3 regions of the Peribacillus sp. FSL E2-0218 genome follow, and region 3 is predicted to be linked to each of the others. Evidence: riboswitches for the same ligand, from Rfam matches in the RefSeq annotation. Region 3 holds a riboswitch; each other region holds the start of a gene.
What was found. A riboswitch is a leader RNA that binds a small molecule or an ion and turns the genes downstream of it on or off. The one in region 3 is predicted to bind cyclic di-AMP.

Region 1 (10,439 bases), 2.5 Mb from region 3:
TCGACCTTGAGGTGCAGCGTGGCGAAATTTTCGCATTGCTGGGCTCAAATGGAGCGGGCAAGACGACGACGGTCAATATTCTCTCGACACTATTGAAGGGCGATGGCGGCGAAGTAGATATTTGCGGTCATGATGTCCAGCGTCAACCGGATCATGTTCGCCAAAGCATCAGCCTGACAGGACAGTTCTCAGCTTTAGACGGTATGCTCACAGGGCGGGAAAACCTGATGATGATAGCCAAATTGCGGGGGATTTCCAATCCTGCCCTTGTCGCCGACGATTTGCTTGCAAGATTCAGCCTGACTGATGCGGCCAACCGCCGCACGGACAAATATTCCGGCGGGATGAAGCGCCGGCTTGACATTGCCATGAGCCTGATCGGGACGCCTGCAGTCATTTTCCTCGACGAACCGACGACAGGGCTTGACCCCGAAGCGCGTATAGAAGTCTGGGATACTGTCAAGGAGCTTGCTGGCGGCGGCACGACCATCTTACTCACGACCCAATATCTGGAGGAAGCCGAACAATTGGCCGATCGCATCGCCATCCTTCATGGCGGAAAAATCATCTCGATCGGCACCCTTACCGAACTCAAAGAGATGTTCCCGCCAGCGAAAGTGGAGTATATCGAGAAGCAGCCGACATTGGAGGAAATTTTCCTCGCAATCATCGGCAAAAAGGAGGAGATGTAAATGAAACGTAAAACAGGGGTATTGCTAGGGCGTTTAATGCGTAACATCATGCGCAGCCCGGATACGATCATCACGGTCGCAATTACGCCGATCATGATGATGCTGCTATTTGTCTATGTATTTGGCGGCGCCATTAAGGCCGGCACGGATAACTATGTCAATTATCTATTGCCGGGAATCTTGCTGATGGCCATCGCCTCAGGCGTCGCTTACACTTCCGTGCGTCTGTTTACGGATGTAAAGAGCGGGCTGATGGCGCGTTTCCTTACCATGCCCATAAAGCGCTCGTCAATATTGTGGGCACACGTGTTGACCTCGCTTGTTTCCAATGCGCTTACCATCGTGGTGGTCATCCTCGTTGCACTCTTGATGGGCTTCCGGTCCAACGCCGGAATTCTCGATTGGCTCGCGGTAGCCGGGATACTCGGGCTGTTTACATTGGCGCTGACATGGCTGGCGATCATTCCCGGACTGACAGCGGGGTCCATGGAAGGGGCTACAGCCTACTCGTACCCGCTGATTTTCCTCCCGTTTATCAGTTCGGCTTTTGTCCCCACCGAAACCATGCCGAAAATTGTCCGTGCGTTCGCTGAGAACCAGCCCGTGACATCAATCGTGAATTCGATACGTGCCCTTTTGTATGAAGGATCTGTTGGTAACGGAATCTGGATCGCGATTGCCTGGTGCGTCGGCACCATGGTCGTCGCTTATTTCTTCGCCAGTATAGTGTTTAAACGTCAGGTAGGGTAAGTGAACCATAAAGAAACGATCCGACTTACAAAACAATGGCATTTGTGTTACATGCACGTGCTATCATCTGGAAGGCTGCTTTCATGGCGGCCAAACTGCATTGTTAACATTAGTATCCATGGATTACATTTTCGCTAAAATGTAATCCATGGTTTTTTCGATATAATAGCAATTTCCTAAATTCTCTGCGAGAAGGCTATAAATCTAACAGGTTCTCTATTTTTGCTTGTGCAACGAATGGAAGTGGTTATATGCATATGAAAAAAAGGGGAATCCAGCAAAATCAAATTTTTCAATACATGGATTTACAACTAGCCTTGGTAAACGTAGAATAGACGGAAATAGTGCCAGCTGTCAGTTGAATTTTCACCTTGGTAAATGAGAAAGGAGCAATTTCGCTTGCTGGGCGCTTAGTATACCTATGGGACTTTATCCTTGCTTTGTTAGTAAGACGAGATAACATTCATGAATCTATTTTCTTATTTGGGTTAGAGTAATGATGCACTTGTGTTCACATGGAATAAAAGGAACCGAGGTCTTTTTTTTTTACCATTTATTCGTGTGAACGAAAATGATGCAAATAGAAACGGTCGGGCTCTTAAGTAACAAAGGGCCTGTAGGTGCAGGGCGGTCTTCTGGAGGTATTCCTGTATGGCGGATACTGCACCAACATTGTAGTGTTCTGCACTAAAAAATGAAATGATGTATTGGAAGGTTCTGAGAATGAAAGGTGGTAAAGCTTTTTTTTCACATAGTTTGAAGGAAAAGGAGCGAAAAAAAATGGGAGAGAAGTTTCGCAGAAAATCACCAGAAGAATTTTTACAATCCATTCATAAAGTTCACCGTGGCCGCTTGAAAATCATTCTGGGGGCAGTGTCCGGATCTGGGAAGACTTATCATATGCTATTGGAAGGAAATGCATTAAAGAGAAAGGCGATTGATGTAGTAGTAGGGACAGTAAGTGCATCCGATCGCCCCAGAACCATTGAACAAATAGGGGCGTTAGAAAGAATTGCACCCATTGAGTGGATGGAGGGGGGGATCCTTAAACAAGATTTGGATATTGATTCCATCATTGAACGGAATGCTGAAGTTGTTCTTGTGGACGCCTTGGCCCATCGCAACCGTCCAGATGCCTCAAATAAGACTAGATTAGATGATGTGCTAACGTTAATGAGCTACAACATAAGTGTCATCACAACGATTAACATCTATGAATTGGAGGGTGTGAAGGAGGTAGCTGAAAAGCTTTTGGGAGTGAGGGTTCAAGTGGACCAGTGTGTTCCAGATAATACGCTTGCAATGGCAGACGAGGTGAAGCTTCTGGACGTTACCCCGGAACAAATTCTTAATCGCCTTCATGATGACTTAATCGAACAAAAAAAAGAAGCGAAAGGAAAAAGGGGGAAATTATTCAGACGAGACAATTTGGCCGTATTACGGGAGCTTTCCCTCCGTTTTTTAGCCGGAGAGGTTAATGACGAATTAGATGATTACCGTGAACAACAAGGATTGATAGGGCCATCTGGTGCTTCTGAGCGAGTCCTTGTTTCCGTCCAATACCATTGGAATGGATCCATTCTCATACGGCGCGGGCAACAAATGGCAAAACGCCTGGGCGGGGAGTTATTTGTGGTGTGTCTTTATTCTCCCATTAAGAAATTGTCAAAGGAGGAGGGAACCTTCAGGAGATCTATTAAAAAGCTGGTACATAAAATAGGTGGGGAATTTGAAGAACGTCCCCTTGCAGGAGAGGATGTAGCTGGGGAAATAGTAGATTATGCAACTGAGAAAAATGTTACAAGAATCGTAATGGGTCAATCGAAACGAAGCCGTTGGGAGGAAATCATTCACGGATCGATCATTAATAAGATACTTCAAAAAAGCCGAAATATTGATGTTTTTATCGTCGCTGACCGAACGGGGAAAAATGGTGAAAGGGTGATCCCGGCCAAGTGGAATGAACATAATCGGAATCCATATCGCCGCCTGTCAAATGAAGAGGTAATAGATCATATTGATAAGATCCGCCAGGGGCAATTGAACGTGTATATCGGGGCTGCGCCAGGTGTTGGCAAAACTTATACGATGCTCCGTGAGGCAAACGAACTAAAAAGGAAGGGGATAGATATTGTAATTGGGTTTCTTGAAACGCATGGAAGAGAGGATACGTTTGAACAAATCGGCACATTAGAACTAATTCCGAGAAGGAAAATACAATATAAAAATGTAGTGCTGGAAGAAATGGATACAGACGCGATTTTAAAAAGGAAACCTGAGGTTGTTCTTGTTGACGAATTGGCTCATACAAACGTACCTGGAAGTATGTATAAAAAACGTCACCAGGATGTCGAAACAATTTTGAAAGCGGGCATTTCCGTTATATCCACTATGAACATTCAACATCTGGAAAGCTTAAACGATAGTGTCGAACAAATTACTGGAGTCCGCGTTCGTGAAACAGTACCGGATCATATCCTGCATATCGCAAAAGAGATTGAACTTATTGACATGTCACCAATTGGCTTGCAGCAACGAATGCTGGAAGGGAATATTTATGCTAAAGATAAAATTGATCAAGCTCTAAGCAATTTTTTCAAAACGGGCAATTTGATAGCTCTGCGTGAATTAGCTTTACGTGAGGTAGCTGATGATGTGGACGAAAGGCTTGAGTCATGGGAAAGAAAGCGGACCTTAAGGGGACCTTGGAGAAAGCAGGAGGTTATTTTTGTTTGTGTTAATTTGCGTCCGGATAGTGAACGTTTAATTCGGCGGGGCTTCCGTATTGCCTATCGGTTAAAAGCACACTGGTTCGTCGCTTACGTTAAGGATCATTCGCCTCTAAAAGAGGAGGAGGAAAAAACATTGGAAAAACTAAAAATATTGACGGAACGGCTTGGGGGGGATTTCAACATGTATGAAACGCATCATCGACGAAAAGTAGTTGGGGAGGTGGTTAAACGATTATATGAAAAAAATGCGACTCAGGTTATAATCGGACAATCTGCCCGAAAAAGGCTGGAAGAAATCATGAAAGGATCGGTTGTACAAAAATTGCTTCGTGCGGTTCGCCATTTGGATGTATTGGTGGTTGCCGATCATAAACCAGAAATGGTTGAAAAACTTAAAGAACCTTAATAATGCAATTACGGAAATCGAATTCCTTAATTAGGGAGGGATGTAACCTGTGTGGGAATACACATAGTATTAACAACAAACCCAGTTGATTATCATTCTGGGTTTGTTTGAATTGGTAATTTGGGGTGTTGCGGAAGAGGAAGGGTCAAAATTATGCCTTGGATTCTAAGAATTTTTCAAGGTCTCTATCTACAATGAACACTTCCAGTCTTTCCTCCGTTTTCGTGCTGATATCACTATGGCTGGAAAGAACGTTGCAATTCGTCAGCCGATTCACGATCTCCTCAAAATCCTTACTGTACATTTCCCTTAACACCTGCCTCATTTCTTTGACTAGCCTCCGCCCGGTATCTTGGGAAACAAGGTGTTTTTCTTCCACAGTCAGCACTCCCTTAAAACGGGTAATGACCATATCCTGTACAATGTATGTTTTCGCTTCTTGAGGACCTCGGCCCATAAGCTCTCGCTGAAATGTTATAAAGGCTGCACTTATTTCTGCCTCTAGTTTCTTTTTGGAATTCACCATATTGTCTCCCCTGCTTTTCTCCCAATTTATGCAACTTATCATAATGTCCGGCCTGAGTCTTGTCAATAACATTCGAAAAAATGATTCTTAACTTGAAATAGTAAGATTTATAAAGAAAATAAGTTTTTTTAAACGAGAAAATTAGTGTTATCATAAGGAAACATTAGGAAAAATGAGAATATTATAGAATAAGTGGGCAAACTGGTCTTATTCGCCCCAAAATGCCAATTTACAAGTGGCAGGTAACGAGCTTAGAATAACAACATATTCAACACCAACAATTGAAACACGGCTTAGTCCTGAGTGATCAGGAACGGAGGAACCAATTTTTTGGGGTTAATTCTGCTTATGCAGAAAGGATGAGAGACTCTTTCGCCATCCTACCCGTCAGCTAACTTCGTCGGCTAAAGCGAAGGAGGTCATGAGACCGCCTTAATCATGGGGCTTTTTTGTTGTGAAAACGGCAATGAGCAACATGAATGATAAAGTAGGTCTTTTTAATTTGCCTATTTTCATATGAAAAAGGATCATGGAAGACAGAACGCAAAGAAAGCACATGCTGACTGGGCGTTAAGTAGACCAATGAGTACTTTTTCTCCAATTATATTTGTTTGCTAATGCAGCGTATCCAATAACCGGTGCGTGAATCATTTTTGATTTGCGCGCGGATATGGATAGCTCCTGCATGGCTGCATATATGGGGGAAAAGTAAGCATTGGTCTATTTTTTATGTTTTCAACTGGCAGGCTACACTTCCCCAGATAGTATGCAGCTTGAAACTAGGTCACAAAAAGTACTAATGAGGTGGATTGCATGAGAAAAGTGCTGATTGTTGGAAAAGGGGATTTATACAAATCTGTAAAGGGAAGTATAGGAGCCACCCACACGGATACAAGTAACTTGGAAATTGTAGATTATGATGAAGAATGGTTGATGCCGACAAGAGAACTGGAGGATTGTGATGGATTAATGGTTGATAAATCAAACCGGTATAGCTGTATTTATTTGTTCCCAAATTGTCTACTTGATGGAATCAATCTTGTGAGGATTTTTTCAGGGCTCAAACATTTTAGGCTGTTTGTTGTCACTCATCATCATCGAAATTCCAGTCTATATAAAAAAATGGGAGCCGATTTTGTCATCGTCAGTAAACCAGACGGTTACAGCTATGACTGGCTGCTAACAAGCGGAACCTAATAACTTTAAGGGGGTGAGCCATTTTAATTGTTTAATATATTCATCGCTTGGAAGGAGAGATGATGATGGATCTTTTTTCGGTGTCACTTACAACTTTTTCATTCTTGCTGTTTTTTGGATTTCTCCATTTTTGTAACAAAGTTATCGAAAAAAAAGGAGAGTAGTAGCATGCTTTTATTCATTATTGTTGGAGCACTTTCGTTGTACTTGGTTCATGCTTTAATTTATCCGGAAAAATATTAATCGCTACAAAACGGAGGAAATGCAAATGGATTATTTTCAAATCGGTCTGGTATTGGCACTCGTTATTATTATTGCCATACCGCTGGCGAAATACTTAGTTAATGTTTATTCCCTTGAAACAACAAAACAAGATCGAATGTTTGGGGGAATAGAACGGGGCATTTTTAAACTATCTGGTATCCATACGGGTGATATGAACTGGCAGCAATATGCTAAGGCCCTACTTTTGAGTAATATGGTCATGTTTATTAGTTCGTACTTGATCCTTCGCTTTCAAGGCGTATTACCAGGTAATCCAAGTAATATAGCCAATATGGATCCGTTATTGGCATTCAATACTGCTGCAAGTTTCCTTACCAATACTAATTTGCAGCACTACAGCGGGGAATCGGGACTTTCTTATTTATCGCAAATGGTCGTCATCATATTTTTGATGTTCACGACACCGGCTACCGGCCTTTCGCTCTGTATGGCCTTTTTCAGAGGTCTGACCGGGCAGCGCAGTATGGGGAATTTTTATGTGGATTTAATTCGTTCCATCACCAGGATGCTTCTGCCGTTATCTATTTTAATCGGGCTTGTCCTAGTATCCCAAGGGGTGCCGCAAACCCTTGATCCCACAGCCGTTGCCACTACATTGGAAGATGCGACACAGAATATTGCACGCGGACCTGTAGCGGCATTGGAGTCGATTAAACATTTAGGGACAAATGGCGGTGGATTCTTTGGTGTCAACTCGGCACATCCCTATGAGAATCCTAATGGTTTCACCAATATCTTAGAGATTCTATCTATGTTCCTGATACCTGTAGCACTCCCCTTAACGTTTGGGTATATGGCAAAAAACAAAAAACTAGGGTGGTTTCTTTTTACGGCAATGGGATTAATGTTCCTTGTGTTTTTAGGTGTTACGTATTTCAGTGAACAAAATGGAAATCCATCATTAGAAAAAATGGGAATATCTCAAGAGAATGGAAGTATGGAGGGCAAGGAGGTTCGGTTTGGAATCGCTCAGAGTGCCCTTTTCACAGCCGTAACGACAGCTGCTACGACAGGTACGGTCAATAATATGCATGATACGCTTACTCCGCTTGGCGGATTAGTGCCATTGGCAGAAATGATGTTGAACTGTGTGTTCGGCGGTGATGGAGTAGGTACGGTCAATATCCTTATGTACGCAATAATGGCAGTTTTCATTGCTGGATTGATGGTTGGACGTACGCCGGAGTTTTTAGGGAAGAAAATTGAAGGCAGGGAAATGAAACTAATAGCCATTGCCATCCTTTTGCATCCATTATTCATCTTAGTTCCGTCAGCCATTGCTTTAGCTACACAAATGGGCACTTCGGTTATTTCTAATCAGGGTTTTCATGGAATTTCGCAGGTTGTTTATGAGTTTACCTCCTCAGCCGCCAATAATGGCTCCGGTTTTGAAGGTTTAGGGGATAACACTCCATTTTGGAATATATCCACCGGAATGGTCATGCTGTTTGGCCGCTACTTTTCCATGATTGCACTAATCGCTGTCGCAGGATCTTTACTTACTAAGAAACGAGTTCCCGAGACGATTGGAACGTTCAAGACGGATAATGGCACTTTCCTGGTCATTCTCTTGGCAACGGTTTCGGTTATAGGGGCATTGACGTTCTTCCCGGTCATTGCACTCGGACCGGTAGCCGAATGGCTTACAATTAGATAAACGAAGAAAAGGAGTATTCTAAAATGAGTACAAAGCGTAATGGGACTCTCAATAAGGAAATTGTCTGGAAAGCTATAAAAGATGCCTTTAAAAAGTTAGATCCAAGAATAATGGCTCGAAATCCTGTCATGTTTGTAGTTGAAATAGGATTTGTTATCACTCTTTTACTATCCATACTCCCAAACTTTTTTGGAGGAACATCGGATAGAGGTTATAACATTGCCGTAAGCGTAATACTGCTGGTTACAATACTCTTTGCTAACTTTTCCGAAGCATTAGCAGAGGGGCGGGGTAAAGCGCAAGCTGATAGTTTGAAAAAGACGAAACAGGATACTAAGGCAAAATTATTCCAAAAAGATGGTTATATAAAGATAGTGGATGCCACAGAACTCCGCAAAGGTGATATTGTCTTGGTGGAAACCAATGATATAATTCCAACCGACGGTGATGTCATTGAAGGAGTAGCAGCTGTAGATGAGTCCGCAATCACTGGGGAATCAGCTCCCGTAATCAAGGAATCAGGTGGGGACTTCTGTTCGGTGACTGGAGGAACGAAAGTCATCAGTGACTTTATCAAAATTGTCGTCACTTCGGACCCAGGTGAATCCTTTCTTGATCGAATGATCCATCTCGTTGAAGGAGCTAAAAGACAAAAAACCCCTAATGAAATTGCATTGAGCACCCTGCTAGTCAGTTTGACCCTTATCTTTTTGCTTGTTTGCACGACACTAGTACCAATTGCTTCTTATATTAAAGTCACATTACCCATCACCACCTTAGTGGCATTACTGGTCTGTTTAATCCCAACGACTATTGGGGGCCTATTGTCTGCCATTGGGATAGCGGGTATGGATAGGGTTACTCAATTTAACGTCATTGCCATGTCGGGAAAAGCTGTCGAAGCAGCTGGTGACATTAATACCATCATCCTCGATAAAACAGGAACCATCACCCATGGGAACCGCATGGCTTCAGCTTTTTTACCGGTTAAGGGGATAAGCCAAGCTAAGTTAAATAAAGTGGCTGTTCATTCATCATTACACGATGAAACGCCTGAAGGCCGATCTGTCATCGAACTTGCTAAAAAAGCCGGTTTATCTGATAAAGAATTAGATAAAGCCGGGACAGTTGGAATTGAGTTCACGGCTGAAACCAAGATGAGTGGTACAGACTTTTCTGATGGTAGAAAAATCAGAAAAGGTGCTGCTGATTCAATTAGACAATATATACAGCAGCAAGGTGGAAAAGTTCCTGGCGATTTAGAAAGCATTACGAATGAAGTCGCAACTGCTGGCGGTACTCCACTTGTTGTTACAGAAGGGAACTGTGTACTGGGTGTCATTTACTTGAAGGATACAGTAAAACCAGGCATGAGGGAACGCTTTGATGAATTGCGGAAAATGGGCATAAAAACCGTTATGTGTACCGGTGATAATCCATTGACAGCTAGTACCATTGCAAAAGAAGCGGGAGTAGATGATTTTATTGCTGAAGCGAAGCCTGAAGATAAAATTTCGGTCATTAAACAGGAACAAGCACAAGGCAAACTTGTGGCGATGACGGGAGATGGGACGAATGATGCTCCTGCATTGGCACAGGCAGACGTTGGATTGGCGATGAATACAGGAACCATCGCAGCGAAGGAAGCGGCGAATATGGTGGATTTGGATTCTGACCCTACAAAAATAATCGAAGTAGTGGCAATCGGGAAACAGTTACTCATGACACGGGGCGCTTTGACAACCTTCAGTATTGCTAATGATGTGGCCAAATACTTTGCAATTATTCCAGCTATGTTCATGTTGGCCATTCCTCAGATGAAGGCTTTAAACATCATGAATCTGGCTACACCACAAAGTGCCATTTTATCAGCTTTAATTTTTAATGCTATCATTATCCCCCTTCTCATCCCATTGGCAATGAAGGGTGTGAAATATGTTCCTATGAGTGCTTCAAAATTACTTAAAAAGAACTTGTTCATATACGGCTTGGGCGGCGTGATCGTTCCTTTCATAGGAATTAAACTTATCGATATACTGCTGGTCATGCTACAAGTAGCTTAAAATTAAAAGTAAGGGTGAGAATTCATGTTGAAAAATATTCGCTTAAGTTTAGTGCTCCTTGTTATGTGTGGAATCGCCTATCCGTTACTAATGACAGGTGTTGCTCAAGTTATAATGCCTGCAAAAGCAGA
Region 2 (10,439 bases), 1.0 Mb from region 3:
AAATAAATAGGTGGAGACGTTTATGCATAGAAATAGAGAACTATATTCCTTTTTATTAAATAAAGCAAAGCAACTGACTGAAGATTGGTATGCAACCTTGAATAAAAACGATACGGCGGGGGTATACAGTTCTCCTGATCCCCAAGTTATCGAAAAACTGAAGCAGCAAAACTATCAATTTCATTTACATTTCTTTCAAATCTTCACGTTAGAAGAAAGCCAGTTCTTTAATGAGCTAGACGAATGGATTGAAGATATCGGTCAGGATGAGGAACATTTAAATACGCCCATCTATTACATATTGAGGGAATTTTTCCGGACACAAAAACAATATTTGGATTATATCGAGCAGTTTGCGGCATTGCATGAAGAGGAATATACCCAAGCGGAAATCAACTCCTGGTATAAGATCGTGGTTAGGGTGTTCAGTGAAGTGATGGAAAGGTTCACTGAGGCAAACCATAGATATGCCAACAAAATCATGAAAGCCCAGCAGCAAATGATCGATGAATTGAGCTCGCCCATCATTTCTCTTAATGATCATACAGCGTTACTCCCGCTGATTGGTGATATCGACACAGCGAGGGGCATGTCCTTGCTAGAGACCACGTTACAACAGTGTGCCGAAAAAAATGTCTCAAGACTGTTCCTTGATTTATCAGGCGTCCATTCCATAGATGGTGCATCCGCACATCAGCTGTCACAATTGATCGAATCCTTGCATCTCATCGGCATCCATACGACCCTTTCAGGACTTAGGCCGGAAATAGCGATGAAAGCAGTCAAGCTTCAACTGCCTTTTGAAAAGGTGACGGTCAAATCGACTTTAGCCCAAGCGATCCATACGATAAAATGATACATACATAAGCGCGGGGATGCTAGCTTTTAAAGAAACTTCGGAGTGCCGCCAAATGGCGGTCTTTTTGAATGATAGGATGTTAATACTGAAACCACATTTGATAGATACGCGCAAGATGGGAAACAATAATAGAGGGTGAAAGCTATCATTCCTCATGGATTCCATGACATAAACAGTCAGTGGATCATTCAATATTGGCAAAGACGGCTAGATCTTCTTTATTGCCAACGACTAGAAGCATATCTTTTTCATGAATATCCTGATCCGGTGATGGTGCTATGATGATTTCTCCATTACTGACGATGGCAATGACGCTGATATTATATGTTGCACGTAAATCGAGCTCTCTGAGGCTTTTTCCCTTCATGCTCATGGGGAGGATGATTTCCTCGATATTGTATTCTTTAGAGAGCTCTATATAGTTCAGCATGTTAGGGGAGAGAAGCTGATTCGCGACCCGTTCCCCCATATCCCTCTCAGGATAGATGACCCAGTCGGCACCGATTTTCGAGAGCACCTGGCCGTGATTTTTATTAAGGGCTTTGGCAATGACTTTTTTGACCCCAAGCTCTTTTAAAAGCAAGGTAGTTAAAATGCTCGATTGCATGTCATTTCCGATGGCTACGATGACACAATCGAAATTACGGATTCCGATCGATTTCAATGTCTCTGCTTCGGTTGTATCCGCAATGACTGCATGGGTAACGCTCAATTCCGCATTCTCGACACTTTCCTCATTGATATCAATCCCCAAAACCTCTTGGCCGGCCGTATATAATCTATGTGCCACACTGGTTCCGAATCTGCCTAATCCGATTACGGCATATTGTCGTTTGCCCATCTTCTACACGCCTCCTTTTATGATTAACCAATCATGATTTTCCCTTTTGGCCGACGGAACGGATCTGGTTTGCGCCGCATGGCGATAGCAAAGGCCAAAGTCAAAGGGCCCACACGGCCTGCAAACATCGTAAAAATGATGAGCATCCGGCCAAGCGGTGATAATTCTGGGGTCAAGCCCATTGAAAGTCCCACGGTGGCGAATGCTGAAGTGGCTTCGAACAAAATCATCAAGAAGTCACTTCCGCTTTCCGTGATGGCCAGCAGAATGGAGATGCTTGAAACCATGAATACGCCAATGAATGAAACGGATAATGCTTTGAAAATCGTTTCACTCACAATACGGTGACGGAATAAGACCACATCATCCTTTCCTTTAATCTGTGACCAAACCGTTCCGATAAGCGTCGCCAATGTAGTTGTTTTAATCCCGCCGCCAGTCGATCCGGGAGAAGCCCCAACGAACATCAAGAAAATGATGAGCAGCAAGGTAGGCTGAGTCAAATCAGGAATATCCAACGTATTAGAGCCTGCCGTCCTTGGTGAAACCGACTGAAATAAAGACGATAGCGTTTTACCCATCAAGGATAAAGGCTGCAATGTTTTGGCGTTGCCGAACTCGAATATAAAGATTAAAATTGCGCCGGCAATCGTAAGGATCAAGCTTGTCGTTAGAACGACCTTCGTATGTACGGATAAACGCTGGATATCACGATATTCGTATAGTTCATTCATCACGATGAAACCTATTCCGCCAAACGTGATGAGGAAGACGACCGTAAGGGTTATGAATGGATCCGATACATAGGGGGTTAAACTCCTGAATTCCCCCATTAAATCAAAGCCGGCATTATTGAAATTCGATATGGAATGAAAAACCCCATAATAAATCGCTTTGCCGATTGGCATGTCAAATGAGAAGCGAATCGATAAGATAAGGGCGCCCATGCCTTCAATGATGGCGGTGAAAATCAAAAGTCGTCTCACTAACCTGACTACACCTGCCATGGATAGATTATTTAAGGACTCCTGCAAAAGTAACCTGCCTTTTAAGGAAATTTTCTTGCCTAAAAGGAAAAAGAAAAACGTCGCAAATGACATGAATCCTAAGCCGCCTATTTGAATCAGTGTCAAGATGACCAACTCGCCAAAAGTGGTGAAAGTCGATCCCGTATCCACTACGACAAGCCCTGTTACACAAGTAGCGGATGTTGCGGTGAAAAGAGCATCCAGAAAAGAAAGACCATGCCCGCTTTCAGTGGAAATCGGCAAGGTCAATAAATAGGACCCGATCAGTATCAGGATGCCAAACCCGAGTACAAGTATTTTTGGCGGATCCAATAAATTTTTTGCTTTTATCAAATTGATCATCCCTGCCTATGATAATGTAATGTGTAACATTATATGAATATATGAACCATCAATCTTTCATTCCGAAGCTTTTAGAGCATAATAAAAAGACCTGCGAAAAACCTCGAACGGCTAATTTGACACAAATAACGTGCAAAAAAGCTTCCGAATTAGGCGGTCTTATGACCTCCTTCGCTTTAGCCGACGAAGTTAGCTGACGGGTAGGATGGCGAAAGAGCTGATCTCATCCCTTCTGCAAGGCAGAATTAACCCCAAATGATTGGGTCCTCCGTACTCAAATCCTTTGAGTTTTGGCCGAATTATATTAAATGGATAAAACGTATTCTACTCCCATCATTTAGCAGTTGTAAACCCCTAAATTGTAAAAAAATATTTCTTTAACAAAACTGAAAATTAACATTTCATTTACATTTTGAAAACGTATTGACAAATATTAGTTAGCACATTATGATAGGTTCGATTCATTCAAAAAATAAAATTCAGACAATATATATAATCGTTATTTTGGGGAAATCCTAAATAAAATCAAACACACTTTACAAAGAAGGCGGGCAAGGCAATTATGGAGAAGACGTTCAATCGATATGTTATCAATGCTACAGGCAAGGGCGGCCAGACATACTTAACACAATGCCAGGATAAAGATGCACTAAGGAAATGGATAGCCGATCATGAGGATCAAATCATCATGAATGAATTAAGAATAACCGACAAGAAAAAGAATCCTTTGTTAAAATTCTTTTCCCAAAGGTGAAAATCGTCCATTTCTTCTGCGGCAATATAACTTGAACGAGCCGAAAAATCCATATCTTGTTTCGCTTTCAAACTCATTGCCGATCAATGGGTTTTTTTGCGTTGGAATCATTTACATGTCGGAATGGATAATGTTAAAATTTAGGGAAAAAGGACTTCGTTGTAATACCGGATAGGGAGGCCATTCAGCCGGGCATGACAACCAGGGGTGGGGAATAGATGAGATTCAAACATGTAATGTCATCATGGAAGTATCCTTCCATTTTATTGTGCGGAATCGGGATTTCGAACTTCGGCGCATGGGTGTATTTCATCGCCCTCAATTTAATCGTTCTTGATTTGACCAAGTCTCCCTTAGCAGTCGCTGGTTTATATATGGTGAAACCGTTGGCGGTATTGTTGACCAATGTTTGGGCTGGCAGCGTCATCGATCGGAGAAATAAGCGGAATATGATGGTCACACTTGATCTATTCCGGGCGACATTCATCGCTTTGCTGGCATTGACTTCCTCCATTTGGGCGATCTATTCGCTCGTATTGGTGATCAATATGGCAGAGGCCGTGTTTGGTACAACATCAAGGACGTATATAACAAAATTAATACCAATCGAACAAAGAAAACGATTCAACTCATTGCGAAGCTTGATCGATTCAGGGGCTTTTTTGATTGGACCAGCGATAGCGGGTCTCCTTTTCATAATCGGCACCCCCGTCGCTGCCATCTATATCAATGCTCTAGCCTTAGTATTATCAGGCGTGATCACGCTATTCATGCCAGATCTTGAAAAGGATGATTCCTTTAGCCTTATCGATCGCCACCTATCCTGGGCCATCGTGAAAAAGGATTGGGGCATCGTCCTCGATTACAGCCGGAAAGCCTCATATGTGATGCTCATATATTTCTTGTTCAGCTGCATGGTCGTAATGGAAACGGCCATGGACTCCCAAGAAGCAGCATTTGCCAAAAGCGTGCTTTCTTTGTCGGACAGCGATTACGGATTCCTCGTAAGCATCGCCGGGGCGGGTATCATTGCCGGAGCAATCATAAATGCATTATTCATCAGTAAAGTGCGGATATCCTATCTGATTGGCCTGGGTTCCGTATGTGTTTCGATCGGTTATATGATTTATGCCGTGTCGACTTCGTTTTCAATCGCGGCCACGGGATTTTTCCTTATTGCCTTTTCATTGGCTTTTGCTAATACTGGCTTTCAAACTTTTTATCAGAATAATATCCCGGCGGACATCATGGGGAGGGTGGGCAGCATGTTCGGTTTGTTGGAAGCATTATTGATCATTATGACAACAGTGATTGTCGGTGCTTCTGCCCATTTCCTTTCGATTCGGTTCGTCGTGATTGCAGGTTCCGTGATGCTTCTTGCGTTTTCGATTTTATTATGTGTACTCAGTATGAAGCCAGTGAAAAGCAGGTATTATTCCAGTGAAGGGGGAATGGCGGAGAAAAAGGTGTAAGCGACCTTTCCGAAAAGGCATGCGGTGAACATGCCTTATATCCATTTCATTTAATGAATGTGCGTAATTGGCTGATGAAATTCAAGATTTGAAAATGTATCTTTGCCATTTCCTCCACTGGCTGTTCCTCGCAATTTTCCAGCCATTCCTGGATCACCCCTAAAATCGCCGATGTCAAAAAGGCGTGCATATATGTTCGAAATGCTTCATTGAGAGCCGCAGGATGCTGGCTGATCAATCGATCCAAAAGGACATCACCGAAAACACGCTTTATTTTTTTCGCAAAAGAAGGATCGCCCTGATCACCAAGAATCGCCCTCAAGGGTTGGGCATGCTCACCGATGAATTGGAAAATCGCGACGAAAGGCGGATATAGCTGTTGCTGATGAAGGGCAAGGAGTGCCTCTTTCGGTAAAATCGCCGTAATGCGTGCTTGAAGTTCATCCAGCAAGTCTTGCTGTAATTGATCCATCAACGCATATTTATCTGCATAATGAAGATAGAAGGTGCCTCGATTGATGTTCGCACGCTCTGCAATCTTCTTTACCGACACATGCGTAAATCCTTCTGCTTCAACGAGTGCAATGAAGTGATGCTGGATATGCGCCTTCGTTTTTTGTATCATTTCCTCATGAATCGATGCCATCTGAATATCTCCCTCACTTCACTGAACATTTTTCAAAATCTGTTCATTGTATTGAAACTCATGCTACCTTAGAATGATGATACATTCAACACCGTGTTAATTAAAGTGGAAGGGAGTGCGTCCAATGAAACATGCGATTATCATGGAAGGTATTGCCAAAGGCTTTCAACATAAAAGGGTCATTCAGCCCTTGGACCTCACGATAGAAAAAAGTGGAATATTCGGCTTGTTAGGTCCTTCAGGATGCGGTAAGACGACCTTGATCAAAATGATTGTCGGCCTGATTAAGCCGGATGCCGGGAGCGTCACGGTTCTCGATCATAAGGTGCCAAATGAAACATTGTTGATGGAAATCGGCTATATGGCACAATCCGATGCTTTGTATACTGAGCTGACTGGTGCTGAAAACCTTGAGTTTTTTGCGAAGCTATATCGGTTATCGAAAAAGGAAAGAAGCGAGCGGATCCGATATGCAGCTGAAATCGTCGGATTAACGAATGATTTGAACACTCGGATTGCCCATTATTCCGGGGGGATGAAGCGCCGTTTGTCCTTGGCGATCGCCCTCATCCAAAATCCCGAAATCCTCATTTTGGATGAACCGACGGTGGGGATCGATCCTATGCTAAAACGAAACATTTGGCAGGAGCTGGAGCGGTTAAGAGATGAAGAGCACAAGACGATCGTGATAACGACGCATGTCATGGATGAGGCAGAACGATGCGATGAACTGGCGATGCTGCGTGAGGGAGCTATCATTGCATCGGGAACGCCTGCCGCATTAAAAGGACAATTTGCGGCGGAAACGCTTGATGATGTATTTTTAAAGATTGGAGGCGGACGGTAATGCGGATTTCCTCTCTCGTGACGCGAATCATCCAGCAGCTGCGCCGTGATCGAAGGACCCTAGCTTTATTTTTCCTCGCCCCCTTGCTCATCTTAACGCTCATGTACTTCATTTTTGGCACAGAAGCGAGTGAGTTGAAAATCGTCGTAACCGGCAGTGATCAAAGCACGGTCGCTGGATTGGGACAGGCCGATTTTCAAGTAAAGGCAGCTGAGGAGTTTTCAAGGAAACGAATGATTGAAACCAAAACGGATGGCTGGTTACACGTTGAACATGGAAAAATGGAGCTTACGCTGTTGAACGACGAACCAGCACGGGCAAAAGCCGTCCAAATGCAGCTGATGCTGGGACTGCAAGGACATACAAGCAAAATGCCTTCCATTGAATCGCAATATGTGTACGGAGATGAAAATACAAAGGGCTTTGACACCTTCAGTCCGATGCTCGTGAGCTTTTTCGTTTTTTTCTTCGTGTTTTTGATAGCGGGAATCGCGCTTTTGAAGGAGCGAACAAGCGGAACGCTGGAGCGGCTGCTGGCCACGCCGATCAAGCGGCATGAAATCGTCGCCGGCTATGTGATCGGCTATGGTTCATTTGCCCTCATTCAGACGATCATCGTCGTCCTCTATGCCGTCAACGTACTGGATATCGTGCTCGTGGGCTCCATATGGCTCGTGTTATTGACGAATATACTTGTCGCACTCGTGGCCTTATCGCTTGGCACGCTGCTGTCCAGTTTCGCCACCTCCGAATTCCAAATGGTGCAATTCATCCCGCTCGTCATCGTGCCGCAGATTTTCTTCACAGGGATATTCCCCTTGGATGGCATGGCGGACTGGCTGCAAAAAATCGGCAAAATCATGCCGCTTTATTACGCATCGGATGCCATGAACGGCATCATGTATAAAGGTTTTTCTTTCGCTGATGTATTCCTGGATCTTATCGTACTCGTGGCATTTTCGGCCGTGTTCATAACGATCAATATCATTAGCTTGAAAAGATACCGTTCCTTATGAATGAGTGCAATGGTTGTCCCGAAAGGATAAAATCAGCCAAAAGAAGCAAAAAAAATTCAAGAATGCATTTAAATCAGCATTCTTGATTTTAAAGAAGGGGCGTCAAAAAGTCGAAATCGGCCTAATTGACGCCCTTTTTAGCCTAAACATTTTTATTTTCTTTCAGTCTTTGTTGTTGTTTACCATCAATGACACAAAACAAAATAAGGCTATAAAAAATAGAAGTGCGGGAAAAGTATAAAATGTTGCATTGTATTTAATAGAAGAATCAACCTTTAAACCATATAAATAAATAAATAGTATAAAAGAAACGGATAATGCTAGAGTACCGGTTAATAATTTCATTATTTTACCTCCACTTGGTTAATTTGTATTATTTTTTAAAAAATGTATAATGATATTATACAGAAAATATAGGAAAAAAGGGGAGATTTAAAAATGAGAATTTATAACCAAAAGTTTTACATTCGACTTCTTAGTCTTTTCAGTCTATTTATTTTATTAATCGGATCTTTGAACCTATCAAAAGTTTCTGCAGATAAAGGAGCCGATTCTGTTTTTGATATTGAAGAAGCCAATGTAGGATTAACAGTTGATACTCCGTATAGGTTAACAAAAGACGATGGGACTTTAGTGTTTTTTGATACAGTAGAAGATTATAATGCCTATTTAGATAACCAAATGATTAAAATTGTTCCTAGATGCGCAACGTGCAATAAAACTACAACTACTACTATTACTACTAATACAACAAAAGAAAAATGGGTGAACTATCATCCTCTTACAAATGCTTGGATTAAAGCTAGCAGTTATACTATTTCTCGTGGGAAATCTTATACTATTTCAGGTTCTTATAGTTATAGTGGTTATAATGTGGGGGTTAGTGTATCTCATAATACATCAGTTTCTGCTACCATCCCAGCTAATTCAAAAAAATATAGTAGATTAGGTGTTTGGTCAGACATTACTTTCAAAAGATTTAAGCATGTAGTAAAAAGCCCTACTGGAAAGGTTATAAATACGTATTATTCAAATACCGCATATGCTGTAGGTGCTCCTTATATTAAAGTGAAATATAAATAAAACACGATATATTTTTATTAATCAATGGAAAATAAAACAGTATATCTATTCAGGGGCTGTCCCAAAAGTCAGGAATAAGACTTCTAGGGGGCAACCTTTTTCATTTAAGGACTTTTTTCGCATGTTTCCTCCATGCTCATATTTTCTTGACCATGACTCTTTCATTGTTGAAATCTGCTTCGCCATTGAAGGCAAAGCCGAATTTCCTATACAAGTGAGAAGCAGCCTGATTCTCTTCGACTATGCTCAAATAGACCTCGGGGCAATCATACTCCATGGTTAACCGTTCGATCAAAGCCTCGAGCAGGATTGTTCCAAGGCCCTGGCCCTGATGCTTTGCGTCAATGAAAAAACGGTCGAGCCAAACTCGGCCATGCTCCCCTTCGCCAGGGAAAAAACCATACATCGCAAAACCGACCAAGGTATCTTCCGTATAAAGACCGACTGGCCTGTAATATTTACATTCCCGTGCATCTTTCAAACATTGCTCGGTCGTTTCGATAAATGTTCTTTGCTTTTCATGGATGTGCAGCTTCAAAATCTCCGCTCTATTTTCGTTCGTGACTTCTTTAATATGGACTGTCATATAATTTCCTTCCTCAATTCGCTCCGGTTTATCCGTTTTGTTATGATGATATACTAATACCCTAAGGTATCTGGTTACCATATAGTCAAGAGGAGAGATCAAAATGTCCGAGTTAAATATAGGAAAATATTTCACAACCGGTGAATTCGCCAAATTATGCAATGTAAAGAAACAAACGCTCATCCATTATGATGAAATTGGGCTTCTGACTCCCGACATTAAAAACGACAAAGGGTATCGATATTATTCCTATCAACAATTTGAAGTTTTTTCTGTCATTTCATTATTAAAGGAATTCAATATGCCATTGAAGGAGATTAAGTGGTTTCTTACCAACCGGTCACCTCTGGAACTGATCGAGCTTTTCAAAGAAAAGTCGCTGGAATTGGAAAAAAAGATAAGAAATCTTCATCGTATGCAGAAAATCATCGAAACGAAAATCTCTCTCACTGAAAAAGCGCTATGTATGGATGACTCGCAAATCACCTTGAGACTCGAGGAGGAAGAACAGCTTTTTCTCAGTGAATCCATCCTGAACTCTTCTGATGCCGAATTCTTGAAAGCGACTTCGGACTTCATCGATTTCTGCAATGACAATGAATTTTACACCGGATTCCCTATCGGGGCGATGATAAGCAGAGAAAGAATCCTCGACGGAGATCATGATAATTATTCGTTTCTTTACACGAAAGTAAATGATGCACATCATACCCCTGCCTTCCATGCCAAACCGAAGGGACTTTATATCGTTGCCTACCATAAGGGAAGCTATGAAAATATTTCCGAAACTTATAAAAGAATCGTCCGCTTCATGGAACATGAAAACTTGAACATCAAATCGTTTGCCTACGAAGAATACATCCTGGATGAAGTCTCGGTAAAGGGATATGAAAATTACCTGACCCAGATCATGGTGGAAGTCGAATAAGGGAGCGCTTTTAACCCGGCATCACACGATTGAGACG
Region 3 (10,439 bases):
TCAAATGAAAGTCTTTCTCCTGCGGTCCCAACTCCAGCATGTCTCCCAGAACGAGGATTTTTTTCTCGAAACCGGATAAACCTTCGATCAGCTCGACAGCGGCCTTAACGGAAGTCGGACTCGCATTGTACGCATCATTGATGATTTTCTGCCCTTTTGCGCCCTCGACCAATTCCATCCTCATATTCGTTAACTGAATGGTTGACAGGCCTTTTCGGATGGAGGAATCATCCACACCGAACTCCTTCGCAACCAAAATGGCTGCCAATGCATTAAGAACATTATGATGACCTAAAACGGGTATTTCGTATTCAGCTTCCTTTTCATCACAGGCGATGGTAAATGTGGTGCTATCGGTCCCTTGGGTGATCAGCTGTGGAAATAGATCATTTTGTTCGGTGCGGCCAAAAGATATTACATTCAAATCAGGGAGATCCCTTTTGATCCGATTGCGAAGCAGCGGTTCGTCTCCGTGATAGATCAGCACGCCATCTTTCGCCAAGCCTTCGACAATCTCCAGCTTTGCATTCGCAATTTCCTCACGTGACCCCAAATCCAATAAGTGCGATTCACCGATATTGGTAATGATGGCTACATCAGGTTTTGCCATTTTGGACAAAAATTCGATTTCACCGCGGCTGCTCATTCCCATCTCCAAAACGGCCGCTTCGGTATCCTCTTCAATCGAAAGTACCGTTAGTGGCAAGCCTAGGTGATTATTGAAATTACCGTTCGTTTTATGAACTTTGTACGTAGTGGCAAGCAGGGCAGCCGTCATATCCTTCGTCGTGGTTTTCCCGTTGCTTCCTGTAATCCCGACGACCTTTATATTCAGCTGAGAAAGGTAGGAACGCGCTAATTCCTGAAGTGCTTTTTCCGTATTTTCGACAATGATTAATGGTAAATCGGTAGGGGGATTCGGAACATCCTTTTGCCAAAAAGAAGCTGCCGCTCCCTCCGCCAAAGCCTGCTTGACATACTGGTGCCCGTCAACTTGCCCCCCCTTAAGCGGAACGAACAAGCATCCTTCTTTAACTTTTCTTGAATCAATGGTGACCCCTTCAATTGCTACGGATTGAAATGAAGTGATATCATTCAATCCAGCTGCCATTTCATGCACTTGTTTTAACGTTCTCTTTATCATTTTGTTCCTCCTACATTCTTCGAAACATTAACCGATCTCCCATCCATTAACCAAATGAAGCAGAAACCAGTTAACTGCCGGCTCCTGCTAATTTGGACCCATCAAAAAATGACCATTTGACGGTTTGTTGAGATAACTTATACATCACCTGATGATTAGACGGTATATTTGATTTGCTGTTTTTCTTGATGGCGTTCCAAAGCAAGCTTCACGAGTTTTTCAATCAACGCTGGATAGTCGACTCCCGTATGCTTCCACAGTAATGGGAACATGCTGTAAGGAGTGAATCCTGGCATCGTATTCACTTCATTAATATAAATTTCACCATCTTTGGTCAAGAAGAAATCAGCTCTGACCAACCCTGAGCAATCCAATGACTTAAAGGCTCTTATTGCCATATCGGATAATGCAGCATATTCGCTTTCGCTTATCTCAGCCGGGATGACCATTGCGGAATTGCCATCCTCGTATTTTGCTGAGTAATCATAGAAGGCGAAGTCTTTTTTAGGGATGATTTCCCCTGCCACCGAACAAGTCGGATCGTCATTGCCGAGAATGCCAAACTCCACTTCCCGAGCAATGACCCCTTCTTCAATGATGATCTTCCGGTCGAATTGGAAAGCCTCAGCTACCGCTTTTTCCAAGCTTTGTGCATCATCACATTTGCTGATGCCGACACTGGAACCTAAGTTCGCCGGTTTAACAAAGCAAGGGTACCCTATTTCATCTTCAACCTTTTTAATGCCAGCTTCCTTATCGGCCTCCCATTCGGAGCGAATGAACCACGTGTACTTCACTTGAGGAAGTCCAGCTTGGGCGAAGATGTTTTTCATGATAACCTTATCCATTCCAGCTGACGACGCTAATACGCCATTCCCTACATAAGGGAGATTCAGCAGTTCCAACATTCCTTGAACCGTGCCATCCTCTCCATTTGGACCGTGAAGCAATGGAAAAATGACGTCATATCCAGTCGATTCACTATTTTCATCAGTTGAATGTGCTTGCAGCGCCAGCGGGGAAGTCGTTTTTTCAGGTAAGAAAGTCAAAGCCGCGACATTCTCGGCAGGTGCCGTCAATTTCGGTCCATTTATCCATGAACCTTCTTTTGTTATGTAAATCGGATATATATCAAACTTTGCTAAATCGAGAGCTTTAATGACCGCTAAAGCTGTCTGCATTGAAACATCATGCTCCGCAGATTTTCCACCATAAAGCAAACCAAGTTTAGTTTTCATGAGTTATTACCCTCCAATATTCTTTTAACCATGTTCATTGTATCATTTTACACTAAAACGGGAAAAGCGAAACTTCCATCATCGATGCATTTCCAATCATTTCTAAGGGCTGCCGTTCACTGAATCCCCTCTTATCTTGTATGCATGGGATAGTAAGTCTTACTACTAAAGAATGAAAAGATCGAGAATCTTCACTTGTAGGAATCATTTTTGATGACACAATCCCATATTTTTTCCTTTCTGCTGAAAGTGATGAAGACATCCGGACTCTTAGCGTTTCGGTCTGAAAAGTCCTCATGCATCTCGTCCATGTTTAAATAATCACCTACGACCCATACAGGAATTTCTATTTTCGCTCTTGAATATTTAGCATCTCGAAACGAAAAAACGATGCCCTCGGCAAGTATCGGAATCAAGGTGGAAATAACTTCCAGAGGAATGGCCGTCAACTCTTTTTTCTTTCGGACTCCGAGCCACGTCCGCTCTACTTTCAGCAGCTCCAGCTTTAGGGGGATCAAACTTCCCAACATTATATAAAATGTTGAAAGAGATCGAAAATAGACCTTATTGAACCATCCATCGTCCTGTGCAAGGTACGCAAGTTGGTTATTCAATTTAGGAAAAAAAGGAGGCTGCAAATGGGTCTTGGTATGACCTAAATATAAAAGCTCCGCCAGTTCCCTTCCTTCCAGCTCATTCAGCCCTTCCGCCTCTTCAAAGTCGACCCAGCAAAAATCACCATATGAGCGGACGTTTTCTTTAAGAAGCTTGGCGATGGACTCTGACGAAGCACTCTCAAGCAGCACATTCAAATTGTATTCCCCACCATCGAATTGATGTTTCAATAATAAGATGGAATCCAAGGCAAATGGCAGTGAATAGGAAAACTCCCGAAAGTTGAGTCCGTTAAATAGGACAAACCGTTGGGAAGCTTGCATATGCATATATAATATATCATCGCTAACATTCTTCATAACCAGACCCCCTCCGAACTTGCAATCAATACTGTTATTTTAACAAACTTTTTGGTTTTGACGTAGGTTATATAACCGAGAATATTCATTCATCCTCACTAAATACGGAAGCTTGCACTACACTTTCACCTTTATATAATGAACTAACTCCGCACATTTAAATATCCACATGATAAAAAATGGGTACTCATGATAAGGATGGAGCCGAGGCAATCTGGAGAACAACTCTGAACCGGAATGACCAAATTCGCCTGGTGTGATGGTAAGATTTCAGGAGCATTTGAGACCCTATGTGATACAGGGGTGTCTTTGCAGCCGTCAATAGACGAAGCCGCGTTTTAAATTAAAAAAAATCCAGAGTGAACCTTCACTCTGGATTTTCGTTATTAAGAAACTTGTTTTAATTCCTCGGCGGATGGAGGATTGAATTGACCTTCCCATTTAGAGATGACAATTGCAGCCAGTGAATTACCGATTACATTGACTACCGTACGTCCCATATCAAGAATACGGTCGATACCGGCAATGAACGCTAAACCTTCGACAGGAATACCAACGGTTCCCAATGTAGCTAAAAGAACGACGAAGGATACACCCGGTACGCCTGCAATACCCTTGGAAGTAATCATCAGTACAAGCATTAACGTAACTTGCTCATAAACACTCAAATCAATTCCATACATTTGAGCGATGAAGATAGCTGCCAATGCTTGATATAATGTCGAGCCATCAAGGTTGAATGAATATCCAGTCGGGATAACGAATGTAGCAATATGTTTCGGGCATCCCGCTTTCTCCATTTTTTCCATGATTTTCGGAAGAACGGCTTCTGAACTTGCAGTAGAGAACGCAAGAATCAATTCCGCTTTAAGAAGTCTAATTAACGTAAAGATGTTGAATCCTACAAATTTTGCAATAAGCCCCAGAACGACGATAACAAAGAAAATCATGGTTCCATATACAGAAAGCGCTAACTTCCCTAACGGAATTAAAGATTCCAAACCGAACTTGGAGATGGTCACACCAATTAGGGCAAATACCCCGATAGGAGCGAATTTCATGACCATATTGGTTAAGTAGAACATTCCTTCTGCTGTACCTTGGAAGAAACGGAATACTGGTTTACCTTTTTCACCGATGGCCGCGATACTTAGTCCAAACAATACGGAGAAGAAGATGATTGCCAGCATATCGCCTTCTACCATGGCTTTTACTGGATTGGACGGCACAATGTGAACGAGCGTGTCCACAAATGATTCATGCTGCTTCGTTTCTGCTGTATCAACATATGTGGAGATATCTGTTTGTTCCAGATTATTCATATTCACACCGGCACCAGGCTGGATGATATTAGCTGAAATCAGACCAACAGCAATCGCTGTAAGGGTTACCACTACAAAGTATGAAAGTGATTTAGCACCCAATTTACCTACAGCTTTCAAATCACCTACGCCCGCAACTGCAACGATCAGGCTTGACACAATGATTGGTACAACAATCATTTTGATCATTCTTAGGAAAATGTCCCCGAATGGCTGTAAAAAGTTTTGAGCTGTCGCATTACCATAAAAAATGGCTCCAACGATTATCCCTAGAATTAAACCAATGAAGATCTGGCTTGCTAAACTTAATTTAATTTTCTTCATGTACTTTCCTCACCTTCTATAAAGTCTTTGATGCAAAAACGTTTGTCTCGGTAAGGGAAACAGATACTAATAGAAAGAAAGTAATTTTTCTTTTTTTGAAAAACTCTATCTTTACGCCGAAAAAAAAGACACTTCATGTGTCGATTTCTTATTGGCGTGAATATTCACACATGTTCCCTTAAAGACGCTGACGAGGTTAGCTGTCGGGTTAGGAATTGGAAACACAAATGCCCTTTCATTTCTGAATTCACCCCTAGCGGATTAAATCCACAAAGTTGGGTCCCCCGTTCTTGAATAAGATTAAGCGAATTAACTTATAATAAAATATTATACTAAAAACTTTAATCTGTAAATATTTATTCTTGTCGAACATATAAAAAATCTTTAAAAATGTCTGAAAATTCAGTATAGTAGACCGATTATACAAAAAATTATTTTCTAGATTTATCTAAAATAGTTATACCGATATATTATTCAGACTCTTTTCACACAAAGATTTTAGCTATTTTTCAAGGACTCCGAGCAATAAATATCTTACCTTTTCCCTAGTGGTGAACGTCTTGTAGGTTTTAATCTTCACTTGTTCGAAGTGAACGGGCGTAATGAAATGAGAATGGTTTTTCATCACATTCTCCGGTTCCATCAGGATGGCATCTCCTACTGCAGGTCCCTTTATAAGTTCCTGTTTTCCTTCAGCCTTAAGCCCCAATGTCACGTATTGTTTATCCAAATAGCCTTTTTTCGTCAATTTGTAGACATGCGGTTTTTTGGTTTGTTGAACAGCTCCTACAGGGACAGAAGGTACACCCGCCTTTTCATTGGTTATGACGGATAGGTTTACCTTGGATCCAACCAACAACGGCTCAGTTTCTTCACCTTCCGTTTCGATCATCGCTTGAAATGGAAAACGGTTATCTTTTGTTAGTGTCGGCTCTTCTGCCGGATACGAATGGATACGGCTTATTTTCCCCTTTAATTCCTTTTTTAGATCGGGGACGCTTGCCTTTATAGTCATGCCCACTTTGGCTTTTTTCATTTCACTTTCAGAGAAATCCCCTTCAATTCCCATATTTGCAGAAGCTATGGATATGATGGGATTATTAAGGTTTTTGTTAATATTTTTAACTATGCCGTCAGCCTCACTGGTCGTCTCGACCGCGCTGGTCTGTGTCTCGATTGAACTTAACTGGGTACTCAACATCTTCACTTTCTCGTTCAAACGGCTTTTTTCGAGTTCTTGCTTGTACATTTCTTGCTCGATGTTACTTTTAATAAGGTCCGAGGAGCTTGTTGTTATATCAATGTTCAACTTTTGTTTTACCGAATCATCAATGACCGCTTTATCAGGATCCCGGTCCAGATTCCCTTGATAGGCCCTCAGCTTCGCTATGTATTGGTCGATCCCTGAAATTTCTCCTTCAGCAGCCGTTTTCTCCGCTGATAGATCCGCTTTAAGCGCATCAAGCTCCGTTGTCGTAAACTCAAACAATGATGTGCCAGCGGTAACCACATCCCCTTCTTTTACGAGGAATTTCCGGAAGTCGTTTTTCTTGGCATCGAAATAAATATCATGCACTTCTGCAGGCTTCACAATCGCCTTTGTTTGAATGGTATCCGTAATGGTATCTTTTTTTACCTTTGACCAGTTTTCCACGAAAACGGTTCGTTCCACTTTGCTTTCTTTCTTTTCAATAAGATATATGTTAACTGTTATTAAAACGATCGACGCAACGGAGACCGCGGTTATCTTCCATTTCCCTTTCATTCCCCTTCACCCGCCTTAGACAAATACTCCCACATGTATGTATGCCAAAAAGGCTTTGGCAAACCATGTGACCAAATAGAATAGCGCAACCAATAAAAAAATCAAATAATGATTTCGTTCTGAAAATCCCTTTATATAGAAGTATTGCAGGGATATGATCAGCAATTGAAAAATGGTGATTTCACTGAAAACATGTATAAAGTAATCATTGCTGAGAAAATGCTGACTTATGACTCCGAGTGAAAAGGGATTGCCGTCGTTTCCTACATGTAACAATATGAACATCGGAATCAGCAAAACCTTTTCCAATAACTGCAAGCAAAATAGGATCATTTGAACGATTACTACTTTTATGTATGGGACATCCCCGATCATCCAAAAATAGAGAGACGCTAAAAATATGTATAAAGAAGGGTAAAGGAGACCGGCAATCATATTGCCGCCCATGATCAGCAGCTTACCCGCTTCGAATTCATTCATACTCATCGTCGTGATTTGCTTGGAAAAGGTTTCGGAACCAATCCCAAAATATCCACCAATGGCAAATACAATAAGACTAAGAAAATATAACAATAGCAATTTACTTCCAAGTCGAGTGATCGCCTCAGCATTTTGCAGCTGATAACGACTCCTGTCAGGCTCAAAAATGCCCTTTAACAATCTTACCTGGTAAACCATATGTGTTCCCCCTGCAAAAATTGATCTTTCTTCTAATATTTTATCTTATTTTGGAAACAATTGCAGATATAAGGAACCATTAAAACAAAAAACACATAATTAACCCCCGCTCTTCTCTAACTTGGGGTTAATACCGATAAATGGTGTTCAAGCACCTTAATTCCCGCAGGAGTCTGGCTGCTATAGTTTTCTCCATCCATGTCCACATCAAGCGGCGTCTTCGTTTCAATAGTTAAATTACTGCCCTGTACATAAGTCACTCCGGAATTCGAACCGAGATTTTCGGACCATTCACGTTTCATCGTTATTAATTCTAAAAAAGTACTAAAGTTTGCATTTTCCAAAATGGCAACGCCTAATTTCCCATCATCAGGATTCAGCATCGGAAAAGGCAAAACATTGGTTCCGATGAATGAGCCATTCATGACCAAAATCATGAGCGCTTCCCCTTCCATCTGTTTCCCATCAAATTCGACTTTGAATTGGAAGCCGTCATTATCTCCAATCGTCCTTATCGCGCTTAATAAGTAACCGATCTTTCCGAACCGGTTTTTTTCCTGATCATCAATATTGTTCGAGGTCTCGGAAACAAGTCCAATTCCCCAGAAATTAGAGAAATACACATCATTGGCCACCCCGATGTCGATGGGACGAACCTTGCCATTAACAAGGGCTTCCGCAGCTTGGCGTACATTTTGGGGAATGTTTAACGTCCTGGAAAAATCATTGCAGGTCCCTCCAGGTAAAACACCGAACAACGGCCGCTTCGCAAGTGGTGATAGACCGTTTACACACTCATGGACCGTTCCATCTCCTCCTAATACGAAAACTACATCCATCTCTTCCCCATATTCCAAACAAAAACGGTGAGCATCGCCTTTTTCCTTGGTTTTCATAATAAGGAACTCATCTATTTGTGGTGCAATCACCGGAAGACAACCTTCGAGGTTTCTTGCCAGTTTGTGATTACCTGCATTCTCGTTATAAATCAGCATTCCTTTTTTCCATCTCATGATCTTCCCCCCTATACGTATAATGAACAAATCACATTTCACTACCTATACTTTCTCCTAAACCATATCATTTGAAACGCACTCATGACTAAATGTAATTTACATACACTATAAAAAAAAGAGGCGTTGCGCCCCTTTCTTTCATATATTCGTTAAATATTCCTTCATCGTTAAGACAAGCTTTGAATATAAGGGGCCCTTCTTATCACTTTTTTCCAAGAATAATAAAAGGCTCTCCAATATTATCGATCTTGGCTTACCTTTAGATAGCTCTTCTTGAATCGCACTCAATGCTTTCGTATTTTTACTCGCTTTCCTTCCTTCTTCTTGGGTTTCCATTTCCAATAGTTTAGTGATGATCAAAAGGATTTCCTCTTTTGGATTAATGTCATGCAACGTGCAATTCGGCAAAGGAAAGTGCTTCAATAGTGGGTCTTCCATGTTTTGCAGGCTTGCGATTATCGAATCCAGCCGATTCAAAAAGAAGTTAGGGAATAATTCCACATCAAAAGCATCTTTTTTCCTCATGAGGATGCCCATATATCCTTTGAACAATGAATCCAGCATGACTGTGCAGTCCGGCAGAAATTCTGCAGGCAGTTCCGGGTATAACTCCGTAATTTTACGCTGGAACCAAATCATCCCTTCTTCATGGATATAATGCAAGAACTGATCCAGTTCTTTACTGATATGTACCATCTGCTCCTGCATCAGCATTTGAATTAAGTTGGTATTCCCCGCCATATGTTCAATTTGAACGGAGATTTGCCCTAGAAACCTGTCTTTATTGGACAAAGAAACATCAAGCTCCCAATCGAGCAAAGCGTCCGTCAACGCTTCATAGAAGTACTTGAAAATGGATACGAGCAGCTCTTCCTTCGATTTAAAATAATTATAAAAAGACCCCTTTGCTATCCCGCACTTTTCGGCAATCTCTTGAACCGAGGTAGCATGATAGCCCTTCTCCGAGAAAAGCTCTACCGATTTATCTATGATCAATTTATGTTTTTCATTCATCAGATCCATCCTATCCTTAAAATATTGTCCCTGTATGACCATCGAGTCACTTCATCCACATTGTATCTCAAAACCCTTGAAACCTCAATGATATGGCTACGGATTACTATCTGTTGCAATCGTAATTAATATGCTATATATTTGAGTCTATGACCGGCTGGTCACAATCTTATGTATGGAGGGTACAAAGCTTGAATTCGATAATCAAATTTTCTTTAAAGAATAAACTGGCAATCTGGTTGCTTACAATCATCATCGTTGCAGCAGGTTTATATTCCGGTTTAAACATGAAACAAGAAACCATCCCAAACATCTCCACCCCTTTAATCAGCATCTCCACCGTATATCCCGGGGCTGCACCTGAGGAAGTAGCCGATAAACTCACAGACCAAATTGAACAAAAAGTCACCAATCTATCAGGAGTAGAATTGGTCAGTTCGTCTTCCATGGCCAATGTTTCTTCCGTCCAATTGCAATATGATTATGATACGGACATGGACGATGCTGTAAAAGATGTGAAAGAAGCATTGGAGAAGCTCGAACTGCCTGATGGCGTAGATGATCCAAGCGTGTCCAAGTTGGAATTGAATGCTTTTCCGGTTGTCGCACTTAGTGTAACCGATAAGGATTCTGATTTGCCTGCCCTGACAACAAATGTCGAGGATGTGTTAGTTCCTAAACTTGAAGGAATCGACGGGGTGACATCCGTAACGATTTCAGGTCAACAAGTTAATGAAGGCAGCCTTGAATTCGATCAAAAAAAGATGGCACAATACGGGCTTAATGAAGAGGACGTAAAAAAGGTCATTCAAGCCGCAAATGTCAACATGCCGCTTGGCTTATATAACTTTGACGATAAAGAAAAAACGATCGTGGTTGACGGTAACATCTCCACGCTAAAAGACCTGAAAAACATTAAGATTCCCTTAACTGGCGGAGCACAAGCAGGAGCACAAGCACAAAC

Region 1: linked by a shared signal. The riboswitch ahead of MHI53_RS14090 (hypothetical protein) and the one ahead of MHI53_RS01495 (cation:dicarboxylase symporter family transporter) in region 3 are both predicted to bind cyclic di-AMP.
Region 2: linked by a shared signal. The riboswitch ahead of MHI53_RS21390 (TrkH family potassium uptake protein) and the one ahead of MHI53_RS01495 (cation:dicarboxylase symporter family transporter) in region 3 are both predicted to bind cyclic di-AMP.

Annotation. Positions count from the first base shown of each region.
Region 1 is NZ_CP150304.1:2,936,044-2,946,482, reverse strand. It holds gene MHI53_RS14110 (ATP-binding cassette domain-containing protein) at 1-692, shown strand, start outside; gene MHI53_RS14105 (ABC transporter permease) at 693-1,442, shown strand; gene MHI53_RS14100 (universal stress protein) at 2,223-4,580, shown strand; gene MHI53_RS14095 (DUF2294 domain-containing protein) at 4,732-5,106, opposite strand; cyclic di-AMP (ydaO/yuaA leader) riboswitch at 5,387-5,527, shown strand; gene MHI53_RS14090 (hypothetical protein) at 5,920-6,303, shown strand; gene kdpA (potassium-transporting ATPase subunit KdpA) at 6,572-8,245, shown strand; gene kdpB (potassium-transporting ATPase subunit KdpB) at 8,269-10,308, shown strand; gene kdpC (potassium-transporting ATPase subunit KdpC) at 10,333-10,439, shown strand, end outside.
Region 2 is NZ_CP150304.1:4,433,347-4,443,785, reverse strand. It holds gene MHI53_RS21400 (STAS domain-containing protein) at 23-856, shown strand; gene MHI53_RS21395 (TrkA family potassium uptake protein) at 1,044-1,700, opposite strand; gene MHI53_RS21390 (TrkH family potassium uptake protein) at 1,724-3,070, opposite strand; cyclic di-AMP (ydaO/yuaA leader) riboswitch at 3,234-3,376, opposite strand; gene MHI53_RS21385 (hypothetical protein) at 3,633-3,824, shown strand; gene MHI53_RS21380 (MFS transporter) at 4,043-5,296, shown strand; gene MHI53_RS21375 (TetR/AcrR family transcriptional regulator C-terminal domain-containing protein) at 5,343-5,942, opposite strand; gene MHI53_RS21370 (ABC transporter ATP-binding protein) at 6,067-6,789, shown strand; gene MHI53_RS21365 (ABC transporter permease) at 6,789-7,805, shown strand; gene MHI53_RS21360 (hypothetical protein) at 7,968-8,150, opposite strand; gene MHI53_RS21355 (hypothetical protein) at 8,244-8,888, shown strand; gene MHI53_RS21350 (GNAT family N-acetyltransferase) at 9,025-9,474, opposite strand; gene MHI53_RS21345 (MerR family DNA-binding transcriptional regulator) at 9,578-10,402, shown strand.
Region 3 is NZ_CP150304.1:292,681-303,119, reverse strand. It holds gene murF (UDP-N-acetylmuramoyl-tripeptide--D-alanyl-D-alanine ligase) at 1-1,144, opposite strand, end outside; gene MHI53_RS01505 (D-alanine--D-alanine ligase) at 1,300-2,382, opposite strand; gene MHI53_RS01500 (hypothetical protein) at 2,574-3,356, opposite strand; gene MHI53_RS01495 (cation:dicarboxylase symporter family transporter) at 3,743-5,002, opposite strand; cyclic di-AMP (ydaO/yuaA leader) riboswitch at 5,173-5,319, opposite strand; gene MHI53_RS01490 (efflux RND transporter periplasmic adaptor subunit) at 5,505-6,767, opposite strand; gene MHI53_RS01485 (hypothetical protein) at 6,783-7,445, opposite strand; gene MHI53_RS01480 (YegS/Rv2252/BmrU family lipid kinase) at 7,562-8,458, opposite strand; gene MHI53_RS01475 (TetR/AcrR family transcriptional regulator) at 8,600-9,475, opposite strand; gene MHI53_RS01470 (efflux RND transporter permease subunit) at 9,667-10,439, shown strand, end outside.